DNA from 3 places in the Streptomyces sp. NPDC014623 genome. Region 3 is predicted to be linked to each of the others. Evidence: riboswitches for the same ligand, from Rfam matches in the RefSeq annotation. Region 3 holds a riboswitch; each other region holds the start of a gene.
The links. A riboswitch is a leader RNA that binds a small molecule or an ion and turns the genes downstream of it on or off. The one in region 3 is predicted to bind cobalamin.
Positions count from the first base shown of each region.

Region 1: another riboswitch for cobalamin. It lies ahead of ACF1FZ_RS26830 (energy-coupling factor ABC transporter permease); the one in region 3 lies ahead of ACF1FZ_RS15770 (ABC transporter substrate-binding protein).
Region 2: another riboswitch for cobalamin. It lies ahead of ACF1FZ_RS27125 (hypothetical protein); the one in region 3 lies ahead of ACF1FZ_RS15770 (ABC transporter substrate-binding protein).

Region 1 is NZ_JBIBZU010000019.1:11,877-14,131, reverse strand. Features, by position in the region: gene ACF1FZ_RS26840 (catalase) at 1-125, opposite strand, end outside; partial or broken gene ACF1FZ_RS26835 (hypothetical protein) at 429-852, shown strand; cobalamin riboswitch at 977-1,161, shown strand; gene ACF1FZ_RS26830 (energy-coupling factor ABC transporter permease) at 1,191-1,901, shown strand; gene ACF1FZ_RS26825 (energy-coupling factor ABC transporter substrate-binding protein) at 1,898-2,255, shown strand, end outside.
Region 2 is NZ_JBIBZU010000019.1:109,713-111,967, forward strand. Features, by position in the region: gene ACF1FZ_RS27120 (cysteine synthase family protein) at 1-423, opposite strand, end outside; gene ACF1FZ_RS27125 (hypothetical protein) at 420-1,322, opposite strand; cobalamin riboswitch at 1,518-1,752, opposite strand.
Region 3 is NZ_JBIBZU010000008.1:205,804-208,058, forward strand. Features, by position in the region: gene ACF1FZ_RS15765 (FecCD family ABC transporter permease) at 1-28, opposite strand, end outside; gene ACF1FZ_RS15770 (ABC transporter substrate-binding protein) at 25-1,098, opposite strand; cobalamin riboswitch at 1,129-1,316, opposite strand; gene ACF1FZ_RS15775 (hypothetical protein) at 1,396-1,566, opposite strand; gene ACF1FZ_RS15780 (acyl-CoA dehydrogenase) at 1,563-2,255, opposite strand, start outside.

The DNA.
Region 1 (2,255 bases), on a different contig from region 3:
GTCGCGGGACCTCGGGCACCGACCGTGCGCTGGTTCTGGTTGTCGTAGACCTGATGTCCCTGCCGGTTGGTCAGCACCGGCTGTCCGGCGTTCTCATCGGGCCGCGCACTCTCGGTATCGGTCATGGCCTGCACTCCTTCTCCGTCGGGGGCACGTCGACCGAGTGTTCCCCCGAATGACGCCACAAACAGGAAAAGCAACCCGCCGTCCGCCATCCGCCGCGTCAAAAGGATCCGACTGGCCGTCACGGGGTGAGCGGTCCGGCGTCGCACACGGACAGCAGGGTCTCCGGTGCGTCGGGACCGGGGAGGCGTGCCGGGCGGAGGGCAGGGCTCCGGCGGCCGCACACCCGGTTCGTGCCCCGCCCCGGCCGGCGCCTGCCCTCGGCCGTGCGGCCGAGGGGCGCTCGCGTATGTTTTCCCGCCCCGCCCCGCCACGCCAGGCGCGATTTCGTCGGCATCCTGTGCTCCTCCGCCGACAAGGTACGGGGCTTCCGCTTCCCGGCCGGTATCATCCGGATCCTCGACTTCGCGGAGACCTTCCTCGGCGGCGGCACCAGCTGTCAGACGCCTCCGCCCACAGCCGGCGAGCTGCTGGAGAAGGAGTTCGACGCCACCGCCCGTCCACGGGCTGACATCGTGATGATCACGGATGACGAGTGCGGCGTCACCGAACAGTGGACGCGCGACCGGAACGACGCCGGACACCTGCCGGGTTTCCGCGTCTTCGGCCTGGCCGCCTTCGCCCCGCGCGCCGCGGAGGCGGACTCGGTCCTGGACGCCCCCCTGCGACAGCCTCCGCTCCGTCGAGGACCTCACCGGCGTGCGCGCCGCCGGCCTCTTCCGCGTGCTCCGGGCCCGGCTCGCCCCGGCGGCGGCGTGGAGCGCGAAGCCCTGTGCCGGGTGGCCCACGGCGCCCCCTGCGCCGGCCGCGGCCTCTGCGGCGGGGCCTGCTTGTCATACGCCTCCACCTGCCACTACTGTCACCACGCCTTGGTGTACGGGAAATCCGGTGTGATGCCGGTGCGGCCCTCGCCACTGTGATCGGGAAGTCCGGCTCCGGCCCTCGCGGGCAGCCACTGGGTCCTTGTGACCCGGGAAGGCGGAGTTCGGGCGGTGGTACCCGTGAGCCAGGAGACCGGTCAAGGCACTTCAACCATCCACGAGGTGCTGGAGAGGGTCTGCTGAGCCATGCACATAGCCGAGGGTTTTCTGCCTCCGGCGCACGCGATCGCCTGGGGAGTCGCGTCCGCGCCGTTCGTTTTCCACGGAGTCCGGTCACTGACGCGTGAAGTCAGGGAGAACCCGGAGAGCACGTTGCTCCTGGGCGCTTCCGGGGCCTTCACGTTCGTCCTTTCCGCCTTGAAGCTCCCCTCTGTGACGGGGAGTTGCTCACACCCGACGGGCACAGGCCTGGGAGCGATCCTGTTCCGCCCCCCGATCATGGCGGTCCTGGGGACCATCACCTTGCTGTTCCAGGCACTGCTGCTCGCCCACGGCGGCCTGACCACGCTCGGAGCGAACGTCTTCTCCATGGCGGTCGTCGGGCCCTGGGCGGGGTACGCGGTCTACAAGCTGCTGCGCCGGTTCGAGGTGCCGCTGATGGTGGCGGTCTTCTTCGGCGCGTTCGTCGCCGACCTGTCCACCTACTGCGTCACCAGTGTGCAGCTTGCGCTGGCCTTCCCCGACCCGGGCAGCGGGTTCATCGGGGCGCTCGGCAAGTTCGGCTCCATCTTCGCTCTCACCCAGATTCCGCTCGCGGTGAGCGAAGGTCTTCTGACCGTGCTGGTGATGCGTCTCCTCGTGCAGTCCAGCAAGGGGGATCTGACCCGGCTCGGCGTGTTCCTCTCCGGCCGGCGGACCCGGACGGGGACGGACAGGACCGAGGCGGTGGCGCGATGACCAGGAACACGAAGATCAACGCTCTTCTGCTGCTCGTCGTGGCCGCACTGGCCGTCCTGCCACTGGCCCTCGGCCTCGGCGACGGCAAGGAAGAGCCGTTCGCGGGCGCCGACGCCCAGGCCGAGACAGCGATCACCGAGATCGATCCCGGCTACGAGCCCTGGTTCTCCCCGCTGTACGAACCGCCGTCCGGTGAGATCGAGTCGGCGCTGTTCGCCCTCCAGGCCGCGCTCGGCGCGGGTGTCCTCGCCTACTACTTCGGTCTGCGGCGCGGACGCCGTCAGGGCGAGCTGCGCGCGACCGCGCAGCGGGACGGCGCTGCCGCCGAAGGCGGTACCGGGGAGCCCCCGGCCC
Region 2 (2,255 bases), on a different contig from region 3:
ATGGATGTCGTCGTGGTACTGGCGCATCCAGTGGGTGTCGGGATGCTCGGCGAGGATCTCCTTCACCCTGCGTACCCGTAGTTCCTGGTCGAGCTTGAGATTTCGCGATGGCCTGACTTGCTCCACGGTGGCGCCGAGAATCTCCAGCTGGGCGAGCGTGGTGACGTCCACGGTGGTGGACGCCACGATGTGGCATCGCAGGCCGTACCGGTGGCAGGCCAACGCGAGGGCGTAGGCGTAGATACCGCTGGAGCTGTCGATCAGGGTCTGTCCGGGGCGGACCGTGCCACGATCGAGGAGATGACCGACGGCCGCCAGCGCGGAGTAGATCTTCATCGACTCGAAGCGGATCAGGACCACCGTGTCGGTGAGCCTGACGAGGTCGGGGGCCTTGAGGGCGTCGGCGATATGGGGGTGGATCATCCGTATCCTCCTTGGACGAATGAGCACTGGTAGCCGAGTGAACGGAAAAAGGCGGACAGGTCGGACTTGCGGTGCGCACCCAGGCGCCGGGGGAAGAGATATCCGATCAGGCAGCCGGTGTGAGCGACGAAGATCCCGTCCGCACCGAACCGCTCCCGGTGGGAGAGCAACTCATGGAAGTGGACCTTGGGGAGAACCTCCTGGGACAACGCGGCGCTGGTCGTCGCCGCCCGGGCGACGGCGGCCGGATCACCGGAGCCGAAACCCTTGAGGAGATCGGCCAAACACCGCTCGTACTCCTCGCCTCGCCGCCGGTAGTGCTCCAGCAGCGAGGTGGTGACGGCGGCGGTGTCCACCGTGCCGGGTTCCGTGACGAACGCGGTGTGGAAGCCGAACGCGGTGCCCAGGCGCCGGACCACCCGGTGCCTGCCGCTCAAGTGGAGGGCGAACTCGTCGAGGAAGACGCTGTCGGCCCGCTCGATCGCAGCGAGAATGCCGAGGACCACTTGTTCGTCGTAGGGCACGGAGAAGAGACGGAACAGGCAGCGCAGAGTCGCGACGATGTCCGCGGTCGAACTGGCCATTCCCACACCCACCCGAAGGTCGGAGTGGGTGCTCCAGAGGCCCGTCGGCAGGGTGAGCTCGAAATGGTCCAGGAAGAGACGCGCCGCCCTCGCCGACTTCTCCCCGAGACTCGACAGATCCGACGGCCCGGTACCCCGCGTGAAGTGGACCCAGGAGTGACGGTCCACAGGAAAGGAGACCAGGGCGATGTCCGGTGCGGTGCCCGCGCGCAACGGGCCCTGGTACAGCTCACCCAGAGTCCCATGGCAGACGCCGGACACGGTGACGGGCGCCCTGCTTCGGTCCTCGCGGGGCTCCCCGGCAAGAGTCAGCACCGCTCGCCCCGGGTGCGCCGGCAGTGGATGGCCGGACTCCCGGCACGGACGACGTAGCTGCGTCTGGTCAGCAACTCGTTCTCCTCCTGGTCCCGGGCCATGAACACCGACCAGGGAGGAGGACGCGGCCATGGTGCACCGTGCAACCGTCCGTACCGCCAACCCAGTCCTCGAGGTCGCCGTGCACAGCCCGTGCGACGCACGGGCGCAGTTGGCAGGTCTCCGGACTCGTGGGCGCGCTCACCGGAAACCCGGCGGGCATCTGTCAGCCGTCGCCTTCTCGGACCTCGCACGGGCCCGGTGCTGCGATGGCTCTCGTTCCCACTCACCGTTGCGGGACAGTCCCGGATTCCCACCGGGTTCCCTCTTGCGTCGCGCTACCGCACATGTGGATGGACGGGAGGCGCGAACCGACTGCGCGTCTCACCCTAGGGGCGCTCGCAGCTCTGCGACAGGGGCACACGGGCGGTTGGCCTGATGCGGCTGGTGCGTGGGCAAGCGTGCGTGCCCTGCGAGGTGGCACTTCGGGTAACACTGAGGAGTGTTCCCTTTTCTCAGCGCGTCTGCCAACAGCACCGACGGACAGTTCGGTCCATGGCAAAGGCGATGCCCGGGCCGTTGTGATGCTCTGGCCGGAATGAGCCTCCGTGTCTCCGGCTCCTCCAACGACACACTGATCGCTCCTGCGACATGCGCGCACTGCCACCCGGGGGACGGTGCCCAGAGGGCCAGGAATGCTGTCATAGAAAGCGCCTGACGGCCAGGAAGGTCCGAGCTGCCGACGCCTGACCTGCATTCCGCCTGTCGTGTCGCCCTGCGCACCGAGGGGCGACCGTGGTGGTCATGCCGTGCATGGCCGCCGCCGGCACCTCCTGGAGGTACCTGCTGAGCCAGGCATTCGGCTGCTCGGCGCTGTTGTGGGCGTGGGGCACG
Region 3 (2,255 bases):
CGTCCGGCGCATGGTCGGTCTTCGTCACCTTGCGAGTCCGAACGAGCGCAGCCCTGCCGCGACGCGTTCGACGCCCTCCACGGTCCGGATGGTCGGATTCATGGCCTGGCCGCTGAGCAGGACATAACGCTTGTGCCGGACGGCGTCCAGATTTTTCGTGGCGGGGTTGGACTCCAGGAACTCGATCTTCTTCTCGGCGCTCTCGGCCGTCTGCGACGTGCGGGTCAGGTCACCGATGACCAGCACGTCGGGGTCGCGGTCGGCGACCGTCTCCCAGTTGATCTGCGGCCATTCCTCGTGCGTGTCGTCGAAGACGTTCTTCGCGCCGAGTGCTTCGGTGATGATGCCGGGGGCGCCGCAGCAGCCCGCGAGGTAGGGAGCCTCGGCGTTGGCGAACCAGTAGAGCAGGGTGGCGTCGGACGCGTCGATGTCCGCCGCCGCCTTGTCGATGCGGCCTTCGAGGCTCGTGATCAGCTTCTCGCCCCGCTCCGGGACGCCGAACACCTCGGCCAGGTCGCGTACCTCGCCGTAGACGGGATCCATGGTCAGCGGTTCGGTGCGGGAGCCGTCGCTGCTGCCGTGGTTGTCCTTGCCCACGCAGTCGGCGGGCGAGAGGTACGTCGGTACGCCCAGTTCCGCGAACCGGTCACGGGATGCCACACCTCCCTTTCCCAGGGTGGATTCGAACGAGGCGCTGACGAAGTCAGGTTCCTCGGCGAGGACCTTCTCCGAGGAGGGCTGGTTCTCGGCGATCCGGGGCACGGTCGCTTCGTCCTTCTCCAGTCCCTTCATCACGGGGTCGGTCCAGGTCGCGCTTCCGGCGAGCCGGCCGGCGAGGCCCAGGGAGAGCAGGATCTCCGTCGATCCCTGGTTGAGGGAGACGGCGTGACGCGGTGGCGCGTCGACGGTCACCGTGCGGCCGCAGTTCTCCAGTGTCACGGGGAACCCGGCGGCTGCGGCCTCCCGTGTCTCGCCGTCGGGGGGGCTCACGCCACCGCCGCAGGCCGTGAGGACGACAAGTCCCGTGATGAGCAAAGCGGTTCGGCGTACGGTGCTGGTTATGCGCGGCACGGATTCCCTCGGCGTCCCAGGGCTCATGCGCGAAGCCCGCTACGGTGTTCCGCTCCCGGTACGGAAACGGTTGCCAGCAGGTCTTCGGACTCGGGTTCGTCCGGACGGGGCGCCTTCCCGGTGCACCCGAGGGTGTCCCAGTGGCCGTGGCCCCGCCCGTCCCCCTCACCGCTGCGCGTCAGCTCCGGATTCTCACCGGATTCCCTGACTCCACGTGGAGTGTGACTGGCGCCTGCAAGCTATCACGCGGCCTGTCGGCGCCCTTGGGGGGCCTGCCGGTACCGAGGAGGGCCGCTCCTCCGTACCGGCAGGCCGTCGGACGGGTCAGCGCTTGTGGTGAACCGATTCGCCGCCGCCCGTCTGCGGCTTCCCGCACCGGCGGGCGCACACGGACGCGGTGCCCCAGTAGGCCAGCAGCACGGTGCGCAGACCCAGGATCTCCAGGCGCTCGCCCAGGCGCCCGCACACCGTCCGTTCCCTGTTCGCCGTGCTCATCGGGTGGCCTCCGGGCCGGTCTTCCAGGGGCCCCGGGAGTCGTCGTACGCATCCGCGTACCCGGCTCCGGCGATCGGCCAGTCGGCGAGCAGTTCCTCGGGCAGGGCGAAGGAGTCGGCCAGTTCCGGGGCGTGGGCGGCGACAGCCGCGATCAGTTCCTCGGCAAACTCCGGCAGGGCGTCGACCTGGTCACCGCTCAGGAGTCCGGCGGCCAGCAGATCGCCGCTGTTACGAGCCACCCACTCGACGGCGAACAGCCGCTCCAGCTCGCCCATCCGGTCCCGGGCCGCCCCTTCGGGCAGCGCGGCGCGGGCCTCGGCGTACGCCTCTGCGGCCTGCCGGTACGCGAAGGCCTCGACGCCGCGCAGGGCGGGGCCCGAGGCCGCGTTCCACCGCCCGAGGGAGTCACTGTCGGGCGCCCTCAGGGCGCGGGTCCTGGCCCGTGCGAACCAGATGTCCTGGACCGAGGCGAGGAGCCGGCCGAGGAAACGCGGGTCGGTCAGGTCACCGGTGCCCGGGTCCCGGTCCGGGGCGCTCTCGCTGCCCGGTTCGGCGGCGAGGAGCATGTCGGCCGCCACCTTGACGCAGAGGGCGATGTTGTCGCCCTCGGCGGTGATGGCTCCTTCCACGCCCGTGACGAGTTCGGTCATGCCGTTGTTCTCCAGCAGCGCCTGCGCGCCGCAGCGTTC